3 regions of the Priestia megaterium genome follow, and region 3 is predicted to be linked to each of the others. Evidence: riboswitches for the same ligand, from Rfam matches in the RefSeq annotation. Region 3 holds a riboswitch; each other region holds the start of a gene.
The links. A riboswitch is a leader RNA that binds a small molecule or an ion and turns the genes downstream of it on or off. The one in region 3 is predicted to bind S-adenosylmethionine.
Positions count from the first base shown of each region.

Region 1: another riboswitch for S-adenosylmethionine. It lies ahead of CEQ83_RS24310 (methionine ABC transporter ATP-binding protein); the one in region 3 lies ahead of CEQ83_RS07130 (trans-sulfuration enzyme family protein).
Region 2: another riboswitch for S-adenosylmethionine. It lies ahead of mtnK (S-methyl-5-thioribose kinase); the one in region 3 lies ahead of CEQ83_RS07130 (trans-sulfuration enzyme family protein).

Region 1 is NZ_CP023317.1:4,728,219-4,736,316, forward strand. It holds gene sufD (Fe-S cluster assembly protein SufD) at 1-349, opposite strand, end outside; gene sufC (Fe-S cluster assembly ATPase SufC) at 367-1,152, opposite strand; gene CEQ83_RS24295 (carboxymuconolactone decarboxylase family protein) at 1,391-1,756, opposite strand; gene CEQ83_RS24300 (MetQ/NlpA family ABC transporter substrate-binding protein) at 1,878-2,714, opposite strand; gene CEQ83_RS24305 (methionine ABC transporter permease) at 2,732-3,400, opposite strand; gene CEQ83_RS24310 (methionine ABC transporter ATP-binding protein) at 3,393-4,418, opposite strand; SAM riboswitch class I at 4,550-4,657, opposite strand; gene CEQ83_RS24315 (thioredoxin family protein) at 4,838-5,137, opposite strand; gene CEQ83_RS24320 (toprim domain-containing protein) at 5,152-5,502, opposite strand; gene CEQ83_RS24325 (YusG family protein) at 5,684-5,929, opposite strand; gene gcvH (glycine cleavage system protein GcvH) at 6,009-6,392, opposite strand; gene CEQ83_RS24335 (arsenate reductase family protein) at 6,528-6,884, opposite strand; gene CEQ83_RS24340 (acyl-CoA dehydrogenase family protein) at 7,000-8,098, opposite strand, start outside.
Region 2 is NZ_CP023317.1:1,252,677-1,260,774, forward strand. It holds gene CEQ83_RS06280 (LutC/YkgG family protein) at 1-29, shown strand, start outside; gene CEQ83_RS06285 (PAS domain S-box protein) at 315-2,471, shown strand; gene CEQ83_RS06290 (methylated-DNA--[protein]-cysteine S-methyltransferase) at 2,491-2,994, shown strand; gene CEQ83_RS26955 (hypothetical protein) at 2,995-3,159, opposite strand; gene CEQ83_RS06295 (hypothetical protein) at 3,234-3,473, opposite strand; gene mtnA (S-methyl-5-thioribose-1-phosphate isomerase) at 3,598-4,656, opposite strand; gene mtnK (S-methyl-5-thioribose kinase) at 4,692-5,864, opposite strand; SAM riboswitch class I at 6,000-6,151, opposite strand; gene CEQ83_RS06310 (carbon-nitrogen family hydrolase) at 6,243-7,025, opposite strand; gene CEQ83_RS06315 (pyridoxal phosphate-dependent aminotransferase) at 7,138-8,098, shown strand, end outside.
Region 3 is NZ_CP023317.1:1,413,957-1,422,054, reverse strand. It holds gene CEQ83_RS07135 (trans-sulfuration enzyme family protein) at 1-571, opposite strand, end outside; gene CEQ83_RS07130 (trans-sulfuration enzyme family protein) at 555-1,700, opposite strand; SAM riboswitch class I at 1,772-1,889, opposite strand; gene CEQ83_RS07125 (hypothetical protein) at 2,056-2,718, opposite strand; gene CEQ83_RS07120 (hypothetical protein) at 2,788-3,867, opposite strand; gene CEQ83_RS07115 (CotH kinase family protein) at 3,999-5,084, opposite strand; gene CEQ83_RS07110 (CotG/ExsB N-terminal domain-containing protein) at 5,256-5,588, shown strand; gene CEQ83_RS26970 (hypothetical protein) at 5,734-5,880, shown strand; gene CEQ83_RS07105 (YppG family protein) at 5,912-6,325, opposite strand; gene CEQ83_RS07100 (YppF family protein) at 6,556-6,750, shown strand; gene CEQ83_RS26965 (hypothetical protein) at 6,877-7,047, shown strand; gene CEQ83_RS07095 (YppE family protein) at 7,444-7,794, opposite strand; gene CEQ83_RS07090 (hypothetical protein) at 7,840-8,094, opposite strand.

The DNA of each region.
Region 1 (8,098 bases), 1.7 Mb from region 3:
CTGTGAAGATAACGCCTTGAGATTTTAGCTCTTCTGTTAACGTTGAGTATGCAGCTGTTTGGTCACGCTGAACATATAGATTCTTAACCGCTTCTGTATCAATCAGTGCTTTAACCACTTCTGGAAGCTCGTCTACAGATGAGATTGTGCTTGCCTGTGAAGTGTGCTTGTCAAAAGCAGTAAAGTTCCATTTCGAAATGTTTGTTTTATCTGGCTTTGGAAGTGCAAGATCTTCTGCTTTCGCAAGAGCTTGTAAGCGAAGATCTAGCAGCCAACTTGGTTCATTAGCTTCTTTTGAAAAGCTGCTGATGTACTCTTGATCAAATGGTAATTTCGTATCAATAGTCATAGAGATCCTCCTAACTCTTAAGCTTCTTGCTCTACAGTTTCGTCTTCAATACCTAATTCTTGTTTGATCCAGTCATAACCTTCTGCTTCTAGACGCTGCGCTAATTCTGGTCCGCCTGATTTTACAACACGACCTTGCATCATAACGTGAACTTTATCTGGTGTAATGTAGTTTAATAAACGTTGGTAGTGAGTGATCATTAAGCAACCAAACTCGCTGCCGCGCAGTTCATTAATACCTTTTGATACAACTTTTAACGCATCGATATCTAAACCAGAGTCGATTTCATCTAAAATTGCAATTCCTGGTTGAAGCATCATTAATTGAAGAATTTCGTTACGCTTCTTCTCACCGCCAGAGAAACCTTCGTTTAGGTAACGCTGAGCCATGTCTTGATCCATTTCTAAGAAATCCATGTTTTTGTCTAATTGACGGATGAATTTCATTAGTGAAATTTCTTCGCCTTCTTCACGACGAGCATTAATTGCTGAACGTAGGAAGTCTGCGTTTGTTACCCCGCTGATTTCACTTGGATATTGCATCGCTAGGAATAGACCTGCACGAGCGCGCTCATCTACTTCCATCTCAAGTACATCTTCGCCGTCTAGCGTGATGCTTCCTTGTGTAACCTCGTATTTAGGATGTCCCATGATTGCTGAAGATAATGTTGATTTACCAGTACCGTTTGGTCCCATGATTGCATGGATTTCGCCGCCCTTAACTTCTAAATTAACACCTTTTAAAATTTCTTTACCTTCAATTGCAACATGAAGATCTTTAATTGTTAAAGTTGACCCTGCCATATTAAAACCTCCAGTTATAGACGTATATAGTAAAAAACGATATACCTATATCTTTTTAATTATTCTCATTTTATTCTCATTACAATCTTATAACAAATGAAAACTTATAGCAACCTTTTGACCCAAAAGGTTTTAAACCATTATGTACGTTTTTTAAGACTAAATCCACTCATAAAAAAGTTGCCTTAAAAGACTCGATAGAGCCTTCTAAGACAAGCTTTTTACCCGCTTTATTTACTTAGTGCGTGTGGCTAGTCAGTTCTGAAACACACTCTTGGACAAGCGTAACGGACTGACTCATCGCTGCGCCTCCGCCAAATGCCGCTGATACTCCGCATGCTTCTAAAATTTCTTGCTCAGTTGCACCTTGATCAATGCAGCCTTTTGTATGATAAATCATACAGTACTCGTCTTGAGCTACTACGCTGATTCCTAGCGCGATTAACTGCTTTTCTTTTTTAGAAAGAGAACCTTCTCCAAAACATGCTTCAGTAAACGCATTAAACGTTTTTGTTACTTCCGGCAATTTTTCGCTAAATTTCCCAACACCCATTTTATAATCATGAAGTGCTTGCTCAGTTGAATGACGTGCTTCTTGCTGCATAACGTCAGCTCCCATCATCAGTAAAGTTTTCACGGTTAGTATGCGTGAGAAAAATAAGAGTTATTCGTTTTGATGCATACAAAAAAGCACTTGCCCAGAGTGGGCAAGCGCTTTTCTTCTATTATTTATTTACCGGCAATACTCCGCCTTTGTATTTTTCTTTAATGTAGTCTTGAATTTCTTTAGAGTGAAGAACTTTTACTAAAGCTTTCACTGTATCTTTATTTTCGTCACCTTTGTGAACCGTAATGATGTTTGCATATGGGTTATTTTCTTTGCTTTCCACTGCGATTGGATCTTTTACTGGATCTAAACCAGCATCGATAGCATAGTTAGCATTGATAACAACAGCGTCACCTTCATTGTTTTTGTACATTTGAGGTAACAATCCGCCTTCAACATCGGCTTTAAATTTTAAATTCTTAGGGTTTTCTACAATATCTTTAATTTGTGCGTCTGTTTTCTTTACGCCTGGTTTTAATTTGATCACGCCAGCTTTTTCAAAAATCGATAAAATACGTCCTTGCTCTGCTACTGCATCACGCATAATAACTGTGCCGTTTTTCGGAAGATCTTTTAAGCTTTTGTATTTTTTAGAGTAGATACCAATTGGTTCAATGTGAATGGCACCGGCACTTACGAAATCATACCCTTTTTCACCTTTATGATCTTTTAGCACTGAATTCATATAAGGAACGTGCTGGAAGTAGTTTGCATCAATTTCATTGTTTGCAAGAGCTGTGTTCGGTAAGATGTAATCTTGGAATTTTTTAATCTCTAAATCAATTCCTTGTTTTTCCAAAATAGGTTTTGCTTGTTCTAAAATTTCAGCATGAGGCGTATTAGATGCACCCACGACAATTTTTTTTTCATCTTTTGATCCATTGTTAGATCCACACGCCGCTAATCCTACTACTAGCGCAGATGTTAATGCTAAAGCTGAAAGCCATTTTTTCATAATAAATAATCCTCCCTTTATCTTTTATCAATTTTTGCAGTAATCGCATCTCCAATAAGTTGGATAATAAATACAATAATCAAAATTAAGATCGTAGCGGCTAGCGTTACGTCATTATGGCTGCGCTGGAATCCTTCTAAATATGCAAGGTTTCCAAGACCTCCAGCTCCAATCACACCCGCCATTGCCGTATAGCCGACTAACGCAATGGTTGTTACTGTCAAACCGGAAATCAAAGCTGGCAGCGATTCAGGTAACAGCACTTTAAAGATAATAGTGCTTGTTGTGGCTCCCATTGATTTAGCAGCTTCAATAACACCTTTATCAATTTCACGCAGACCAATTTCTACAAGACGCGCATAAAATGGTGCTGCTCCAACAATTAAAGCCGGTAACGCTGCATTAGCGCCTAAAATACTTCCTACCAATGCTTTGGTAAATGGAATCAGTAAAACAATTAAAATAATGAATGGAATGGAACGAAAGATATTTACAACCGCCGACACAATGGCATATAAAGGTTTGTTTTGCCAAAGCTGTCCTTTGGACGTTAAAAATAAAAGCAAGCCCAATAAAATACCTAGAACAAATGTGGCTACAACTGAAATAGCCGTCATATATAGTGTTTCATTTGTCGCTTGAATAAAATCATCTAAAATAACGTTTGGAAATAGTTTCTCAAGCATTTGTCATTACCTCCACTTCTACCTGCTGCTCATGAATGTATGCAATGACTTTTTTAACTTCTGTTAATTCTCCGTCTAAATGAACGAACAACGTCCCGTATGAACCTGTTTGTGTATGAGAAATCTTTCCTTGCAAAATATTAATCGTTACATCAAACTGTTTTAAAATCGTTGTAATGAGCGGTTGCTCTGCTTTTCCGCCAACAAACGTCAGCTGAATAATTTGCCCGCTTGGATACAGCTCTTTTACTTGTTCAATCGTTTCAAACGTTTCCTCTGGTTCAGAAATCTGTTGAACGAATCGTTTTGTAATCGGCTGCTTAGGTTTTCTGAATACTTCTAGCACTTGTCCTTCTTCTACTACTGCCCCATTTTCCATAACGGCTACTCGATGACAAATTTTACGAATGACGTGCATTTCATGAGTAATCAATACAATGGTTAACCCTAGCTTCTCATTAATATCTACTAACAGATCTAAAATAGAATCTGTGGTTTGAGGATCAAGCGCTGATGTTGCTTCATCACAAAGCAATACTTTTGGATTGTTCGCTAGCGCTCGAGCAATCCCAACACGCTGCTTTTGTCCGCCGCTAAGCTGTGATGGATAAGCATCTTCACGCCCTTCAAGCCCGACTAGCTTAATAAGTTCGTCTACTCGTTTCATTCTTTTTTCTTTTGAAATCCCTGCTATTTCTAACGGAAAGGCAATATTTTCTCGTACCGTACGCGACCACAAGATATTAAAGTGCTGAAATACCATACTAATTTCTTGTCTAGCTTTTCTGAGTTTTCCGCCTTTAATTTTTCCAATATCATTACCTGCTACTTCGACCGTTCCTGTCGTTGGTGTTTCTAATCCGTTTAGCAAGCGAATCAAAGAACTTTTCCCCGCTCCGCTATAACCAATAATTCCGTAAATTTCACCTTGGTTAACGGTTAGATTCACATTATCAACAGCTGTTACTTGACCGCTTTTGGCCTGATAAATTTTTGTAACGTCTGTTAATGTAATCATATTTCTTCACCTTCTTTAATAAAAACTTAATTATGTTAGGTTGCCCTATAGGATGAAAAAGCCGTAAAACAATTTTCCCCATTAAAAAAGCCTCTCTGCGCATGACAGAAAGGCTCGATATTTAATCCTTTCTCTCATCTTTCAAAGCGCATAGCTTTGCAGGAATTGGCACCATTTCAGTTAGTCTGACGGTTGCCGGGTTTCACAGGGCTCAGTCCCTCCACCTCTCTTGATAAGAGTTCGCAACAATTATTTTGTTTTTGGGAAATATTCATTCATTTATGAACATTCATGAGTGTGATTTTAGCATGTGTCAGATAGGCTGTCAACAGATTTTGTTCTTGGGATAATATCCCAAGATTTCAACAGCCCCAACGGTTCGCTCTCTTTCCATTTCTTCATTTTAAACAAACGTTTGATTATCGAAGCTCCTCGAGTACGTGCTCGATGGAATGAAACGCGTAGAGTTTTTTTACCATTTCACCATTTTCCACTTCAATCAAACAAGGTACGCTTTCAATAGAAAATAATTCTGCTTTTGAAGGCATATAATTTAAATTGCTCATTCCGATGGTTACATCCGGCAGCATCGCTTCTGCCACGGTTAACATTTTTTTTGCCAGCTGACATGTCCCGCAAAAAGGCGTATGGAAAAAGATAAAGGCTCTTTCTCCTTCTTTTAACTGATCATCCAGCTGTTTTTCGCTCCATTCTTGCATGTTGCTCATTCCTTTTATGTTAAAAATTCTGCATTAACATCGATATTGGCACTCAGCAATACTGTTGCTATGTGATGTCTAGGGGCGGCAGCAACTTCTCGGTACATTTTATCAATATATAGATGCTCTGCTTCCGGAAGCTCTCGTTTAAATTGTTTTCTCAGCTTATTCCCTGAATCATCAGAGTCAACGAGTATGTATACCTCTTTGTTAAACGTACAGTCAATAATTTCATCCAGCTTTGATAAACTAATCGTACCGTTTGTACAAATAATTTCAATTGGTTCTCGAATGATATCTTGAATACGCTTTTTATCTGACTTTCCTTCGACAATAATTACTTTTTCAATTTCAATTAGCCCCATTTTCATCACCCATAATCGTCAGTTGTATAGTAACATCATTTCTTTATGCTATACAATATTCGTTAATGTATCACAGTTCACCTGTTTTTTAAAAGAAATTTGCAAGAAAGAACTCTTTTAAAAGGCAGTTTAGGCCATATTATCTCTATAAAACAAGAAAAACAGCGGCAGTTGCCACTGTTTAGCACCATCCTGCTTCTTCATCGCAGTCTGTATATTTTTGCGTTTCACCTTGTTTTTGTACGTCCGCGTATTGATAGAACTTATTATTTTCTTGCGAATATCCTTCTTCAAAGCGGTATTCATTGCCGCTTGTTCCGTAGCTAACTTCACCAATTGGCTGCTTATCAACGTATAATTTCATACCGCCGTCATGAAATTTAGCTGTAACGCGATCTGTAACGTCCATTTTTTGTTTTTCAAACATAAAAAGACACTCCTTTAGCTTGTTTACTAATAGAGTGTCCAGTCAAAAACTTTTCATAAAGACAATTTATGGAGGAATATTATCCTTCGTTTGTCATTTCTTCGTATTGCTCTGCTGTCATCAGCTTGTCTACTTGAGAAGCATCAGATGGTTTGATTGTAATCATCCATGCTTCTTCGTATGGAGATTCATTAACAAGTTCAGGACTATCGCCTAAGTTGTCGTTTACTGCTACAACTTCACCGCTAATTGGTGCGTAAAGCTCAGAAACTGTTTTTACTGATTCAACGCTACCAAACGGCTCGTCAGCTTCTACTGTTGCTCCTACTTCTGGCAGTTCAACGAATACGATGTCTCCAAGCTCAGCTTGAGCGAAATGTGTAATACCTACGCGGACAACGTCTCCTTCTGTTTTTACCCATTCATGCTCTTCAGAATAACGCAAATCTTTTGGTGTACTCATCTTAATCCCTCCAAAATATGTATCGTAATTTGTTTATATAAAAAGCGCCTTCAACGTGGAGAACACTTTCTACAACCTAAAATAACTTCCTATTAACAGTGTAACGTAAAAGGTAAAAATTTTCTATTTGAAAACTTACTTCCACACGTCCTCAAACTGCTCTTCTTTGAAACCAAGCGTTACTTTTTGTCCATCTGTTAGCAGCGGACGCTTAATTAACATGCCATCTGACGCAAGAATAGACAGAAGTTCGTCTTCACTCGCACTGCTTACTTTATCTTTAAGACCTAACTCGCGATATTTTTTACCGCTTGTATTAAAGAATTTTTTTAATTCTAGGCCGCTGTTCTGATAGTAAGCTTGCAGCTGCTCTTTTGTTGGCGGATTTTCTACAATATGAATTTCTTCATATGCTACTCCGTTATCATCGAGCCACTTCTTTGCTTTTCGGCACGTACCGCACTTTGGATATGAATAAAAAAATAATGACATTTCGTCAACCACCCTTTATTTTAAGCTTTTTTCGTATTTTAACACATCCTTTATCATTTACCTAGATAGAGGCTTCTTAAACAAAAAGGAGCTCGCAAAACGAGCTCCTTTTTCCTTAAACTGTGAACTTCTCTACTTCTAGAAGCGTTTTTGCAACCTCGCGCTTTACGCTAATTACATTGATTGGTGTATAGCGAGTTAATTTGCGAAGAGACGAAAGCATGACTCTAAGCGTATCACCTTGTTCAACGCCAATTAACGTTTCTTTTGCATCTGCTTCGATTCGATTAAATGCTTCTTGGCAGAATACTTGCGTGTATTTTAATTTTAAGCTGTTTTGATCTACTCCTGTTTTGGAAATGGCTTTTTCAGTACGTAAAACAGTAGATTCCATTGCATATACGTTACTAATCATATCAGAAATATTAACGAGAATTTCTTGTTCTTTTTCTAATTCTTTGCCATACTTTTGTGCAGCTAATCCCAAAAGCAAGAGCGCAATTTTCTTCCCGTTTTGCACAAGCATTTTTTCTTGATCTAACGGCTCATTTCCTACTTCCTGCGGCATAAGCATCATCAATTCTTCTTGAAGCGTTTGTGCTTTTTGAAGCAGTGGAAGCTCTCCTTTTAACGCTTTGCGTAAATATGTGCCTGGTACTAAAAGACGGTTAATCTCATTTGTTCCCTCAAAAATACGATTAATGCGAGAATCGCGATACAGACGCTCAATTTCATACTCGCTCATAAAACCGTAGCCTCCATGAAGCTGCACGCCTTCATCTACAATGTAGTCAAGAGCTTCCGTGGCAAACACTTTATTTAATGAACATTCGATAGCATATTCAGCAATGGAAGCAGCAATTTGTTTTCCGTCTTTTTGCTGTTCTTCTGAAAGCTGGCCCATATGGTCTTCAAAAAGTCCTACCGTACGATATACGGAGCTTTCAGTTGCATACAATTTAGAAGCCATTGTGGCTAACTTTTCTTGTGTTAATGAGAATTTAGCAATTGGCGTTTTAAACTGCTGACGCTGGTTAACGTATTGAGACGTAATTTCTAACGCACGTTTCCCTGCTCCAACTGCTCCAACTCCAAGCTTATAGCGCCCAATATTTAAAATGTTAAAGGCAATCACATGGCCTTTTCCAATTTCACCTAGCACGTTTTCTTTTGGAACAAGCGCATCTTCAAGAATCAACGTTCTGGTTGATGAG
Region 2 (8,098 bases), 160 kb from region 3:
CCACTTATATTGTAGTGAATGATCGATAGAGGCTTGGGAAAACGTATTTTAGCCGAAGTGAAAAACGAACCGTGAATCAAACATGTTGATTCACGGTTCGTTTTCTTTGTTATGTTGAGCATAGGTTTCATTTTGTTATGTCCCAGCCTCTTTTATTCATGCTCCTTTTTTAAATAACGGGAGAATGTGAAGAAATGTCGCATTTTGAATAAACGTGACTAATTTTAAAAAGGTAAAAAGCAAATCTTGTAGAATACTAAGTCTATAGATAAAAGGTGGGGAAATGGGAAGTGCAAAAGAAAGGAGCAATGAGCATGTCACCACACAGAGAATTAACATCTGAAGCTGCGCAAAAGCAGCAAGGTGAATTAGAGCAGCTACGAGCTATTTTTAATGACGTATTAGATGCCATTGTCGTATTTGATGAGTATTTTCAAGTTATAAATGCCAATGAATCAGCCTGCGGGCTGTTTGAAAAAACAAAGGATGAGCTATTAACGTATCAAATGAAAGATTTTCTCATGTATTTTCCGTATGACATGATTGAAGCGTACTATCCAGCGCTTTTAGAAGAAAGCTATTTCAAATATGAAGGCGCGATGACGCTTCAAAGCGGCATGATGAAACATGTTGAATTTACTTCACACAAACATAGTCACATGTCGGGCATTATTGTGTGTACATTTCGAGATATTACACAGCACAAGGTGATGGAAAACGAACGGTTTATTAGTCATCATATGTTTATGGATGTATTTAATGAAGCGGTAGATGGAATTGTTATTTTTGATCGAACTGGTCAGCTTATCGACGCGAACCCTTCATTTTGCGAGCGATTAAATTATACAAGAGCACAGCTTTTAACCAAAACGTTAGAGGAGCTTGTAGAACCTACTTATCATTATAAAGTGAAAAAATTATGGAGAACTCTGCATCAAGAAGGAAAGACAAGCGGCGAGCTGCCGATTAAGCTCGAAAATGGAGACGTTACTTTTTTTGAATTTACCACAACGGCTAATATATACAGTCAATACTATATGTCCATTATGAGAGACGTGACGGAAAAACGGCTGATGGAGCAGCAGCTGTTGAGAAGCGAAAAAAATTTCAGGGCTATTTTTGAAAATGCGATTGAAGCCATTTTGATTTGGAAAGACGATGGGGAAATCTTAAACGCTAATCTTGCTTCGTCCCGTACATTCGAGCTGCCGTTGAACAAATTGATTGGAAGTAATTTGTATACGTTTATCGATAAGCAAAGCTTTAGTGCATTAAAAATGCTGCAAACATTTCAAAAAGAGGGAGAAATTCGCAATCAGCTTCCTTTTTACATGCCAAATGGAGAAATCAAACAGTTGGAATTCACAGGGAAAAAAGGCATTATAGAAGGAGACCATTTAACCATTTTTCGAAACATTAGTGAACGTACAAAAATCGAACAAGAGCTTCGGAATAACGAAGAGAAATTCAGACAGATTTTTAATGGTTCGATCGATGGGTTAGTTTTATGGGACGGCAAGCGAAATATTATTGATGTGAATTCTTCTCTTTGTGATATTCTCGAACTCAGCAAAGAGGAGATTTGTGCGCATTCCATGGAGGATTTTATTTCTTCAGCGAATTTAGATGCGGTCATTGAGCATAAAGAAACAATTGAGCAAAAAGGGGAAGCTGAAGGAGAGATTACGTACGTTACGGGGAACGAAAAAGTTAAAAACATCGAATTCTCTACGAAAAAAGATATCTTGCCAGGTCTATATATGACGCTTTTAAGAGACGTAACGGAACGAAATCAAATGCAGGAGCAGATTCGGAAATCGGATACGCTTCAAGTAGTCGGACAGTTAGCAGCTGGGATTGCGCATGAAATCCGCAACCCGATGACGGCTTTAAAAGGGTTTGTTCAGCTGCTAGAAAGCAGCATTCAAGAAGATCACTCTCTTTATTTTGATATTATTAAATCCGAATTAAAAAGAATCGAAACCATTATTACAGAGTTTCTAGTACTCGCTAAGCCACAGGCCGTAAAGTTCGAAAAGAAAAATCTAGCTGCGGTTGTTAAAGAAACGATTGATTTATTAAATGCTCAAGCGCTTTTAGAAAATATTCAGTTTGAACTAAGTGTGTCCCCTCAGCTGCCAATGGTATACTGCGAGCCGAACCAAATTAAACAAGTACTAATAAATGTAATTAAAAACGCAATTGAAGTTACGTCAAACGGGGGAAGAATTTTTGTTGAGGTCTATTCTACAGAGCCGCACTACGTGACGGTCTCCATTCGAGATCAAGGAGACGGAATGCCCGAAGAGCGCATCAAGCGCTTAGGAGAACCATTTTATACGACAAAAGAAAAAGGAACGGGGCTTGGTTTGATGGTCTCATATAAAATTATCGAAGAACATAAAGGGCGAATTGAAGTGGAAAGCAAAATAAGAGAAGGAACGGCTTTTCGTGTTATTCTTCCAGCCTAATTAGAAAGGATAAGCGAGTATGTACTATGGAGAAATGAACTTATTTTCTGATTTGAAAATTTATATTGTAGCCTCGGAAAAAGGGGTTCAACATATTTGGTTTGATAGCGATGATCACAACGAGCAGCTTAAAAAACTTGTCCATGACGAGAATTATCACCTTGTGAAAGAAGCGAAGCGGCAGCTTCAGGATTATGCTGAAGGGCGCACGCTAACATTTGATGTGCCTTTGGATATAAAAGGAACAGACTTTCAAAAAGAAGTGTGGTTAACGCTTAAAGGTATACCTTATGGACAAACGTGGTCTTATAGTGATGTAGCGGAGTCTGTTAATCGCTCTAAAGCCGTAAGGGCTGTGGGACAAGCGAATCGTCGAAATCCACTGCCTATTATTTTACCTTGTCACCGTGTTATTGGTAAAAATGGAGCTTTAACAGGTTATGCAGGTTCCCAAACTCATATAAAAGAAAAACTATTAATGCTTGAAAGAAATGTAGCAAAAGGCGCTCTGGAGTTAAAATAACTATTCACCGTCTAATTTCCAGCCTTCTCCCTGCACAAAAACACCGTCAATTTGCTGAGGAGAAGGGAGGGAATTTAGTTCTTCATCTTTGGATAAATCGAATAGCTGATATTGCTGCTTGCGATTCAACGCTTTGTTTTTATCCGTTTTTTGCTCTGCACTCATTTTTACTCCTCCTTATTCAAAAAGAATCCCCTATAATATATGTAGAAAAAGCAGAGAGTACTGTTACAATTGTGTTACAAATGCAGCCAAAAAGCGCTGTTTAATAAAAAAGGTTGAGACATAACAAAATCAATGTCATCTAAAGATGAACAACTCGTATAGATGAACTGAACCGCTTGTGACACCGCAGTTGATTTCCGTGCAAGACTTCGCTTTCCGCGGGCGGCCGCTGAGCCTCCTCGTCGCTTGCGCTCCTGCGGGGTCTCACCCCTTCCGTTTTTCCCGCAGGAGTCTTCACCTTGCCCTCCAATCAACTGCTAGAGGGAACGAAACAGATAAAACGATATTTACCATCACAAAAAAACGAACCACTAATCAACATGTTGATTAGTGGTTCGTTTTGCAGTGGGGCTAAAATACTTTTGTCCCAGCCTCTTGTTATTGAGCAGATTGCAGCAAAACTTTTTGAATGGATTCAAAAGACGGGGAATGGATAACTCCATGCTCTGTAATAATGGCCGTAATCAGTTCGCTTGGCGTCACATCAAAAGCTGGATTGTACACAGAGATTCCGTCTGGAGCAATTTGCGTATCTCCAATGTGCGTTACTTCTTTAGGTGAACGTTCTTCAATAGGGATGCTGCTTCCGTCTTGAATAGATAAATCAAATGTGGACTGCGGCGCTGCTACGTAAAATGGAATACCGAATGCTTTCGCTAAAAGAGCAAGTCCATACGTTCCAATTTTGTTAGCCGTATCGCCATTTGATGCAATGCGGTCAGCACCTACAATGATCCCATTAATTCCTTTTGTTTTAATGGTATGAGCAGCCATATTATCCGTAATCAGCGTAACGTCTACTCCCGACTGCTGAAGTTCCCATGCTGTTAAGCGAGAACCTTGAAGAACGGGTCTTGTTTCACAAGCAAATACTTCAAGCGGAATATCGCGCTGCTTAGACAAGTGAAAAGGTGCTAATGCTGTTCCATAATAAGCTGTAGCAATTGAACCAGCATTACATATTGTCATGATTTTATCTTTCTTTTTAAATAAAGAAAGGGCATGATCTCCAATTCGGTAGCACGTTTCTTCATCTTCTACTTGAATTTGAATCGCTTCATGAACAACTTTTGTTTTAGCTTCATTAACGGACGAAGCGGATTCAGCGCTTTTCGCTACGCGGTCCAATGCCCAAAATAAATTGACGGCAGTCGGGCGTGAACTAGCTAAATACTGTTGATCTAGAGCTAGCTTTTTGTTAAATTCCTTGACTGAATCCGTGTCATAGCTAAGCGCAGAAAGAGCAAGACCAAAAGCCGCCGTAATGCCAATTGCAGGGGCTCCGCGTACTTTCAAGGTAGTGATAGCATCCCATACGTCTTTAATGGTTTGCAGCTTAATATATTCAACTTTGCCAGGAAGCTGCTGCTGATCTAATAAAGTAATATATGATTCATTCCATTCCACTGAGCGCGGAAGTGATAGTGTATTTGTCATGCTGATACCGATCCTTTCATTGTGTACATTATTCGTTATCGAAGTAAATGTTCAAATTCATTTGGTGAAACGTCTTGTTGGTGCAGAAGTAAATAGCGTCCAATTTTTAACGCAGTACGTTTAGCGTTAATTTTTCTTTCCTCTGAAGAAATTTCGTCTAAGTCCGCCACGTGAGCTAAGCCAATCGTACGTCGAATGATTTCACACCCTGCATATCCAACAGCATCTTGCCACGTTTGCGTTAAAATTTCATGTAACAAGCGCTCATCTTTAGCGAAAGGTTCAGTGTTTTCAGAATGCCAAAGCGCAGTAAAGGTATCTTTAAATACGTTCCATGTGTTCGTAATGTGTGCAAATAACGGTTCGCGATCTGTTTTTCGAGAAAGAGCATTTAAAAATAAATTTGCAACAAATTGGCCTAAATCGAATCCAAACGGACCGTAAAAAGCAAACTCTGGATCAATCACTTTCGTTTCTTGACTGCTAGCAAATATGCTTCCTGTATGTAAATCACCGTGAATTAGCGTTTGGGCATTTGTTAAAAATTTATATTTTAATTTTGCTGCTTGTAACTTTACATCTCCATCGTTCCACAATTCTTCTACATCAGGACGCAGCGCTTCTTCAAATTCATTTGTATCGATATCAAAAAAAGGATCTGTAAAAACTAAATCTTCCGTAATATTGCATAAGTCCGGATTGCTGTACTTGACGACTTCTTCTTTTTTATCCTGAGGCTTTAAGGCAAAATCCGACGTTTTGAACGCAATATGTCCTAGAAAAGAACCGATATGCTGTGAAAGCAGGGGATAACTTTCTCCTTGAATAAGTCCGGCGCGGGAAATCGTTAAATGAGACAGATCTTCCATGACCGTAACAGCAAGCGTTTCATCGTGGTAATACACAGCTGGTACGAGTTCAGGGGTAAATGCACCGAATTGCTTGAGCGCATTGCTTTCAATCGTGGCACGGTTCAAGGATAGAGGCCAGCTTTCGCCTACAACTTTTGCATAGGGAAGTGCTTGTTTGACGATAATGGATTTATTCGTTTGATCATTTATGATGTGAAAGACGAGATTTAAGTTGCCATCACCGATTTCACGGGCAGTCAGTGCTTCTGTGGCATCAAAGAGACCTAGCTTTTTCACAAGTTTGATTGCTGAAATTTCTGTTAAAGGCTGATACTTCTCTGTTTTTGTTGTTGACATTAGAATCCCTCCATAGTTTATTAAACTGATTTGTTTACTAAGTTAATAGGTTTAAGAATGTATGGAGGCTTTTATAATTTTAGAAAATATAAAAGCCTCTTTCGTTGGAAAGAGGCTTGATTGTAGTGTTCAAACCTCTTATCTGCCAGAAAGAATTACTTTCTGTTGGAATTAGCACCGTGCCTTTGTAAAAACATGTTTTACGGGTGTGATCCACCTTAGGATGGAATGACGGTCGGTTGCTGGGCTTCACAGGGCCAAATCCCTCAGCCAACTCTTGATAAGAGTACGATTACTTATTCAATTTTGATTTGTTTGAAAATTTTATGTTATCTGGTGAAAATCGTATCATGCAAAAAAACGGCTGTCAATACATAATTAATAAAATTCTGTGCGGCGATCTGTAAAGACAGGAATTTGTTTACGAATTTCTTTTACAAGTTCCAGGTTAACGTCGGCACTTAAAAGTTCTTCGCTATCGCCAGCTTCAGCGATTATTTCTCCCCACGGATCTATGACTAAGGAATGTCCGGCAAATGTGTTATTAGGATCTTGGCCTACACGATTACACGCGATTACATAGCATTGATTTTCGATTGCGCGGCTAATGAGCAGTGCTTTCCAATGGGCAAGTCTTGGAGCCGGCCACTGAGCAACAACAAATAAGACTTCTGCTCCGCTGCTAGTATGCACGCGAATCCATTCTGGAAAACGAATATCGTAACAAATAACTCCTGCGCATAAAGACTGTTCAAGTGTAAAAAGATTTTTTGCTGTTCCTGCTTCTAGATAGAGGTGCTCATCCATTAATTTAAATAAGTGCAGCTTACTGTATTGTGACACTTCACGACCTTTTCGGTCAAAAATATACATCGTATTTGTGACGCCTTGCTCTGTTTTTTTCGCGATCGAACCTGCCACAATATTTACTTCGTTCGTTTTAGCAAATTGAGAGATTAATTGCTTGGCCTGCTGTCCTTCATCATCGGCAATTTCGTCTAGCCGCGTCAAATCATAAGCTGTATCCCATAGCTCAGGAAGCACAAGGATGTCAGGGTTTTCTTTCAGAGCTTCCGTCATTTTTTGTTGAATATATTTTCGGTTTTTAGTTGGGTTTCCAAACGCAATATCAAGCTGCAAACACGTGATTTTTACACTCACTTTATCATCCGTCCTTTTTGTAGTAGTTGAAAAAAATGACTTTACAAGTTGAGTATTACAATATATTATTTGTGACTAGAATTTCAAGAATTTTTTGAGAAGGTGTGCGATGATGAAACAATTTGAGCAATCGGAACTATTAAAAAGTTTACCAAAACAATTTTTTGCATCACTTGTAGGCAAGGTAGGAAAAGTAATGGCCCAAGGGCACGACGTTATTAACTTAGGGCAGGGCAATCCTGATCAGCCTACTCCTTCACATATTGTAGAAACACTGCAAAAAGCAAGTGCTAATCCTATGCATCATAAATATTCTCCATTTCGGGGGCACCAGTTTTTGAAAGAGGCCGTTGCGACTTTTTATAAACGAGAATATGGCGTTGATGTGGATCCTGAAAAAGAAGTAGCTATTTTGTTTGGCGGGAAGGGTGGACTTGTTGAAATCCCGCAGTGCTTATTAAACCCTGGAGATACGGTGCTGGTTCCGGATCCTGGATATCCTGATTACTGGTCTGGAGTAGAGCTTGCAAAAGCAAAGATGGAAGTGATGCCGCTCACGGCTGAAAATCATTTTCTGCCCGTATACGAAAAGATAGGTGAACGTGCTAAAGAACAGGCAAAGCTCATGTTTTTAAACTATCCGAATAATCCTACCGGTGCAGTGGCAACGGCAGAATTTTTTGAAGACACCGTGGCGTTTGCTGCCAAGCACGATATTTGTGTGGTACACGACTTTGCCTACGGAGCCATTGGATTTGATGGTAAAAAGCCAATCAGCTTTTTACAGACTCCTGGTGCAAAAGAGACGGGAATTGAAATTTATACTCTTTCTAAAACGTATAACATGGCGGGATGGCGAGTTGGATTTGCTGTAGGAAATGAAAGTGTAGTAGAAGCTATTAATCTTCTTCAAGATCATATGTATGTCAGCCTCTTTGGGGCGGTTCAAGAGGCAGCAGCGGCAGCTCTGTTAGAATCTCAACAATGTGTGAATGATTTAGTTAAGCGCTATGAATCTAGACGCAATACCTTTATTCAAGGGCTTCAAGAAATTGGTTGGGACGTTACATCTC
Region 3 (8,098 bases):
GGTCAATCGGCTGCTGTAGATAAGGTGTTAAAAACGTGTTATCCACAATTGTAAGGAGATTGTGCTCCTTCGCCAAACTTGCTACTGCTTTAATATCCGTTACCTGTAAAAATGGATTTGAAGGGCTTTCGATATAGATAGCCTTCGTATCTTTTGTGATAGCTTCTTCTACTTTCTCAACCTTCGTTGTATCAACAAAAGTTGTTTTGATACCAAACTTTGAAAATAATCGTGTTAATACACGATATGTCCCGCCGTACGTATCGTGTGAAACTAAAATTTCATCCCCTGATTCAAAAATAGATAACACCGATGAAATAGCAGCCATACCTGATGAAAAAGCAAAACCAGCGTATCCATTTTCTAGCTGAGCAATAGTGTTTTCTAAAGCCTCACGCGTTGGGTTTCCTGAACGAGAATAGTCATAGCGGCCGTTGTTCGTCTCATCTTCTTGGTTAAATGTAGATACTTGATAAATAGGTACGTTAACCGCTCCAAAATGACCGTCAATTCCTGTATTTGCATGAATTAAGTTCGTACCAAATCTATGTTTATTATTGTTGGTATGCATCAAATGCCTCCTTCAAATCTTTAATTAAATCATCTGCGTGCTCAATTCCAACTGATAATCGAAGTAAACAGTTTGTTACTCCGACACGATTTCGAATTTCCTCCGGAATGTCAGCGTGTGTTTGACGAGCTGGGAATGTCATTAAACTTTCCACGCCTCCTAAGCTTTCTGCAAATGTAATAACTTTAACATTTTCTAAAAGTACTGACACGATGTCAGGGTGTGAGACAGCAAAAGAAATCATGCCTCCAAATCCAGTTGCTTGTTTCTTCATGATTTCATAGCCCGGATGTGTTTCAAGACCAGGGTAATACACTTTTTCCACGAGATCATGAGCAGTAAGCCAATTTGCAATTTTCAGTGCGTTTTCGTTATGTTTTTCCATACGAAGCGCTAGCGTCTTAATACCGCGCAATAACAGCCAGCTATCTTGTGGACCTAAGATTGCCCCAGCTGCATTTTGATAAAAACGAATTTTTTCTCCTAAGCTACTACATCGAGCGACTACAAGACCAGCAACTACATCATTATGACCCCCAATGTATTTGCTTGCACTATGTATCACAATATCTGCTCCAAGCTCTAAAGGACGCTGATAGTAAGGGGACATGAATGTATTGTCAATGATAGTAAGCAAATCATGCTGTTTAGCTAACGCAATTGCTTCTGGCAAATCAGTCACGTGCATCATTGGATTTGTAGGTGTTTCAATGAATAAAGCTTTCGTGTTGGGACGAAGCGCATCTTTTACTTGCTCGAGATGGGCTGTGTTGACGTACGAAACAGTAATTCCTTGCTCTGAAAAGATTTCATTTAGTACTCGGTACGTTCCTCCGTATAAATCCTCTGATACAATTAAATGATCTCCGTTTTTAAATAGCGCTAAAACTGACATTACACCCGCCATTCCTGAAGCGAATGCTACTCCTACTTCGCCTTTTTCTAAAGCAGCAATTGCTTCTTCCAATGCCGTACGAGTAGGATTTGCCGTACGTGCATAGTCAAATCCTGTACTTTGCCCTAAAGCAGGATGAGCAAATGTTGATGCTTGGTAAATGGGTGTTGTAATAGAACCTGTTGAAGGGTCACGACCTACTCCTGAACGAACTAATAAAGTTTCAATTTTCATCTATTTCTCTCCTTAACTCAAAATAAAAAACACTCTTCACAGATGGAAGAGTGTTCGTTTATACACGATTTCTCTCATCTGTTAGAACAATACTGATGTTCCACAGGAATTAGCACCGTTCAAATGAATGTTTCATTTGATGGTTGCCGGGCATCGCAGGGCCAGTCCCTCCGCCACTCTTGATAAGAGTTCTATATAATTGTTGGTGGTTAACGTTTGTTGTTACTAACTTTAATAAAGATTTTCTTTATTGTCAACATAATTTTCTAAAAAATTTAAATCATCTCATTTGTTTATTCAATATACTTGTCCTGATAAGTACATAAAAAAAGAGACGACACCGAGGTCTCTTTTTCTAAGGCAAGTGCACAGATTTTACGTGAGCTAACTTCCAATACATACTTTCTCCATTTGCCGTAATTAGTTCAACAATATTATTAGAAACTTCTTTAAGTACGCCAATTTTTTCTGATTGATCCCCTAAATCTAATACGACCAGTTGATTTTCATATTTTTTAAGCTGCTCTTCAAAGTTTCTGACAAAAGGTGCAGAGGCAGGCCTTACTGGGAGCTCTTTGTCACTTAAAGAATAAGGGGTTAACTCATTACTATAAGGGGTAAGCCATTTCAAATGATGTAGAGAAACAAAGACATTTTTATACACTGGAGAATAAAACACAAGATAATCATTCAGCACGCTTGTAATATAGCCATGCAATGATTTTCCTCCTGTTACATAAATTTCAATAAATTTCCCTTTTGCCTGCTGTAAAATATTACGATAAGAAATCCGCTGACTTTCTTCTATTAAGTTCTCTTCTATGGTTCGTAAAGGTGTATAATCTTCTTCTGAAACCTCTCGTAAGCGATGTATGTGTAAAAGAGGAATATACAAATAATCATGTCCATTATATAAAACCATTACATCTAACCCGAGATCAACAAGTTTTCCTACAAACGTTGTTTTACCTGATATATCGACTTCAACAATTTTATCAATATAATGATTCATACTCATACTCATTCTCCTCCTTTTTCCTATATGATAGAAAAGGTGCTTTATAAGCACCTTTTATGTTCCAGTTCATCATGCTTTCCAACGATAATTTTTCGTTTTAATAACTTTTTCACCTGGTGTTGAAGAGCGTGAACCCGTACGGCGACCTCCCGAGCGATCGTCTGTGCGACCTCCTGTACGTCTTCCGGTACGGTCTCCAGTACGGCCATCCGTGCGACCTCCGGTTCTATCTACAGTAGTTGATTCTTGCACAGAATCTTCTTCATTTGTATCTCCATTTTGCTCAGAATTTTCTTCATTTTGCTTGAAAGATCCTTTTGATCCTAAGGCAATGGTTTTTACGTGTCTTGGTTGTAAACGTAGAACTTGATTATTTTGTACAAGAGTAAAGTTTCCATTGCGACTTTGAACTAACACACCTTCTACAGCCTCTGGCCCTCCGCCGTTAATAGCTACCCATCTATGCGAAAACTCTTCAAACAGTTCATTGAAACTTTTCGCTTTAATATACTCAGGTGTCTCTTCAACTAATAATGGGTTTTGCGGAACAACAGGCGTATTTTTGCTTACAACTTCACTTACACTCTTTATGTGCTCTACATTGATATAAACGACGCCGTCATCTTCTGTTAGTAATACGACATACGCAGATTCAAATGAGCCTAATACATCAAGGATCTTACCCAATTTTTTCTCTGGCCCTCCTTGATTTATTTGCACTTGTTTATCTTTCATCAATAATAAAGTGCCTGCAAATGTGTTGGCTCTGTGCAGTTCTACTTCACTATTAAATCCAGAAAATGTTTGCGCGGAATTAGACTTTGTATCCTCTGTAATGCTTTTAACATGAGCGAGCTGGTAATAAATAAATGTATATTGCTGTTGTGGAATAAGCTGCGCCGGTTGATTATTTTGCTGATTGTTATTTTGTTTTGTTTCAAGAGCAAGTGTTAAATAATCTGATTGAACGTCGATTAAATATCCCGTTTTAGATTCAGGCCCCCCGCGATAGACAGTTACTACTCTCCCTTTTAATGGTTTAAAGTGGGCAGAGTAGCCCGTGCTTTCAGATTGTTGAACTTTACGAGCGCGACTACGATTGGCATTTTGAGTTTGGTCTTGATTTTGGTCGTAGTAATAGTTACTCATTATTTTTCCTCCTTATTAATTGTCCTTATTGGTCATTCATAATGTATATATACGTATCATGTACAGCTATTGTCTTCCTGCATTTGCCTATTATTCTTAAATTCCACTTTTGCCTATCAGTCTAGTAAAATTCAAAAATCAAAAAGATGACTTTTAATGTACGCTGTTCGGTCTTTTACGAAAGAAAGCATAAGGTCTGGTTCCTTATGGAATTGCTCCAAGTTATCTTTTACGTAAGGATCTTTTAATACATATGGAGCAATATACTCATGCAGTTGATAAATGATTGGTTTCATGTATTCTATTGTAAATTGATTATTTAGAACATTGTTCATTTTTTGAATATATCTCTTTTTAATGCTGTTCACCGCCAGTAAGCGAGCTGTAAGCGTATTAAATCCTTGTGCACGGACATAGTCTCCTTCCATTACTTTTCCATTTACATCTCTTCCCCAAGTTGCATCATAATCCCATGGAATCAGTTCAAAGCGCCCGCTTTCATGATTTAGATAGAGCGCATAGTTATGGACAAAACCGTCGTAATTCTGCATACAAATAATACCGACTAACCAAGATAAGTAGCGGTCGACGTTCAGGTACTTCTCAATATTCTGTTCGAATTCCGTATTTGTCCATGTATTAAGATTAAATATAAACTTTTCTAATTTTTCCTCGTCTCCTTCTCTCACTGCTTTATCTTCATATCCAGATAACAAAGTTGTTTTTGGCTTTTTATCCAAATCGCTCATCAAAGAAAAATTAGCATCTCCGTCTACTGCATAAAATATGGATCCATCCGCTAAATTTCTTTTTTTCAAAAATAGTTCATCTACCGATTCGAGCTGAAGATATATTCCTTCATTTTTCCCATTAATCTTAAGAGTGACAAACTGAGAGTGGGGAGATAAAACATCTAAAGAAGAGAAAAAATCGAGGGACAATTTGTTACGCATAAGCGATGGATCTTTGTATTCAGCGTTTAGGTGTATTTCTTTGGCGCGCTGAAATATTTTCGGAGAATAAAATTCAATATAATATGACTTTTTCTTCATCTTCCGAATATGGGAGCCTCTTAGGAGCAAATCAATATCGTAGCGTTTTTTGTTAAACTTCATCGTTGCCTGAACCGCTTCTTCTGACCAAATATCTCTTTGCATTTCCTTTAAATCTTTTACATTCACAAACAGAGCGTATTGAGGGACTTCTTTTTGCTTCATGATTCGACCACCTTTCTTCAATTATTAAAGTATATGAAGGGTAAATTCTCCATGATACCCCGCAGCATCAACTATTTCCGCAAACTCCACTTTTGACTCATATCAAGGACAAGCATCAGCGCGTATTCTATTAATGCAAGACCTAGTCCAATTGACAAGGAGGTTTTTGTATTGCATATTACACCTGAAAAAATTAAAGAGGCTGCTGAAGCCCTAGAATGTACAGAACTGAAATCTTTTATGTTTCAAGAGCCAACTGCCGGTCCACTAACAAAGCCACGTCGCTCTTCTCGTAGCACTGGCCGCCGCTCTCGCCGTTCTACCCGCGGTACGCGTCGCTCTTCTCGCCGCTCTCGTCGTTCTACTCGCCGTTCTCGCCGTTCTACTCGCCGCTCTCGTCGTTCTACTCGCCGCTCTCGTCGTTCTACTCGCCGTTCTCGCCGTTCTACTCGCCGCTCTCGTCGTTCTACTCGCCGTTCTCGCCGTTCTACTCGCCGCTCTTAATTTCTCTAAACACTCATCTTTATTGCAAAAAAACGCCGAAGAACTACGAATGTCTTCGGCGTTTTTTTCCACTTATAGAAGGTGCACATTTGGAAATATACTAAGATGGAGCGTTATTCATTTTACATAGAAAAGGAGAGGTTTTATGAAAAAAAACAAACATCAAATTTCAACTTCATCAACAACAGATGTCGAAGAGATCAAACGTTTAAATGCGCAGTCTGGACTAACCTACAATGAAGTATTTGCACTTCTTGGAGAAAACTATTTGAAAAATCAACAGAAAAAATAATAAGCTGGGACTAGAAAATAACTTCTAGTCCTTATACTTTGAAAATCCCGGAAAACCCTTTTACTAAGGATGTTAATTGGTTCATGGCTCCCATCATCTGTCCCGCAGTATTCATCATTTTGTTCATATCGTAATTGCCATCACTCGATTTAAACTGAGACATTAATGACTGAAATTGAGATGGCTGAGGCTTTTGCTGCTGACCTTTAGGATATGGATTAAAAGGCGCACCTGCATTGTTGTACATGGGCTGCTGGTACATTCCGTTCATATAGGGAATTTGCTGAGGGCCAAAAGGCATTTGTTGCTGAGCGTACGGATGTTGCGGCATATAAGCTTCCGTCCATGGCTGCTGGTGATACTGTGGAAATGGATGTACCTGACTTAAATCAAAACGTTCTGGTTGATGTTGCTCATAATACGGATAGTGCTTACTTGTATACATGCAAAATCAATACCTCCTTTTTAATATTACATAATATATAGTATGTATGCAGAAATAAGAGGTGACGTTCGTCTACTTGTACTTTTGGGGAACGCATTCAAAAATATGTAGGTTTCTGTCGAAAGTTTAAATTTTTCAAAAAAACGAGATTATTCAAATATATGGTACGATAAGAACAAGTGATACTACCTATACGTAGTGGCACAAATGGGGATTAGGAGGGAATTTACATGTATGTGAACGAACTTCAAGAAGCTTTTATTGCGGTGAAACAATATGAGCCGCAGTCAAGTAATGAATTACTCGATTTTGCTCAGCAGCAGTATTTAAAAGGTTTTTTAACTCCTATGAATTACAAAGCCGCTGTACGTGAACTCGAACAAATTGGAGCTACTAAGCCCGATTTTAGTGCACAAGACGATTAATTTTTTTTACTACCACCGAGAAATCGGTGGTTTCTTTGTTTCCTTTAAAGTGGACACATACTTCTTTTTTGACTTGTTTATACTATAAAAGCTTTAACGTAGTATTCAATAAAGGAGGTCTATCTCATGAGTCGTGGAAAACATTTTGATCACAAAAAACAGGGACAAAGTGCAGTAAATAAAACAAATAACGCCGTTGCTTCTAAACATACCGAAAAAGTTGATTATCATATCGATACAGTCGCTTCACAAGATCACCCAGCTGTTTCTATCCAATCTCAAAAAGATTTTGATTAACTTTTTATTGATCATGATAAAAAGAGGCTGGGACATAACAAAAATGAATCCAATCTAGAAACGAACAAATGGGATACATGAGCTGAATCGCTTATGACACCGCAGTTGATCTCCATGCAAGGCTTCGCTTTCCGCGGGCGGTCGATGAGCCTCCTCGTCGCTTGCGCTTCTGCGGGGTCTCATCTGTTCCACTTTTCCCGCAGGAGTCTTTGCCTTGCCCTCAAATCAACTACTCGAAGGAACGAAACAGATGAAACCTATGCTAATAATCAAAAAAAACGAACTACGAATCAAAAAAATGATCGATAGTTCGTTTTTAAATTCGAGTAATATACTTTTGTTACCATTTCATACATAGAAAATCCCCACCTTGTAGATCTTAACGGAAGGCCGGGATTAATTATTCAATATCGACTCGAGCACATACTTATTTGAGTGATACATCTTTTTAAATCGCTTTTCTCGCGTCTCTGGATAAAATGACTGTAGTACAACGTTTTGTAAATTTTCTTTTAACGTCTCCACTTGATTAACATGAATATATTTTGGTCGCTCTTTCTTCAGCCATTCCGTTACGAGACTAGCCCATTCATCAAGTTCTTTGAAGAAAATATCTCCATAAGGTTTTACTTCTTCAAAAAATTTAACTTCATAATTTTCTTCCTGTTGAATAGAAGCTAATCGCTCTACAGCTACTTCATTATATTGAAACATGATTTCCGTACTTTTTTTCACATCTTCATTCATCGTTATTCGTCACCTCTACGATGACTATTGTAACATAAACAATCTTTATACTGTATGAAGAACCATTTCTCTTCGGCTTCTACTCCATTCTGTTTCGGAAGGCATGCTTTCATACACAGCTACTTCAATTTCTTGCAGTGATTGGTCAATGCGATGAACTTGTTCCATATATGTTTCTTCACAATGTGTAAATGCTTCATTTATAGATGTAGACATCGTTTTATCCACTAGATCTACTTTCTCTAGTAAGCTATCTAATAAAGTCATCATTTCGCTTGTTTTAACCATACTTTGTTTCATCGCC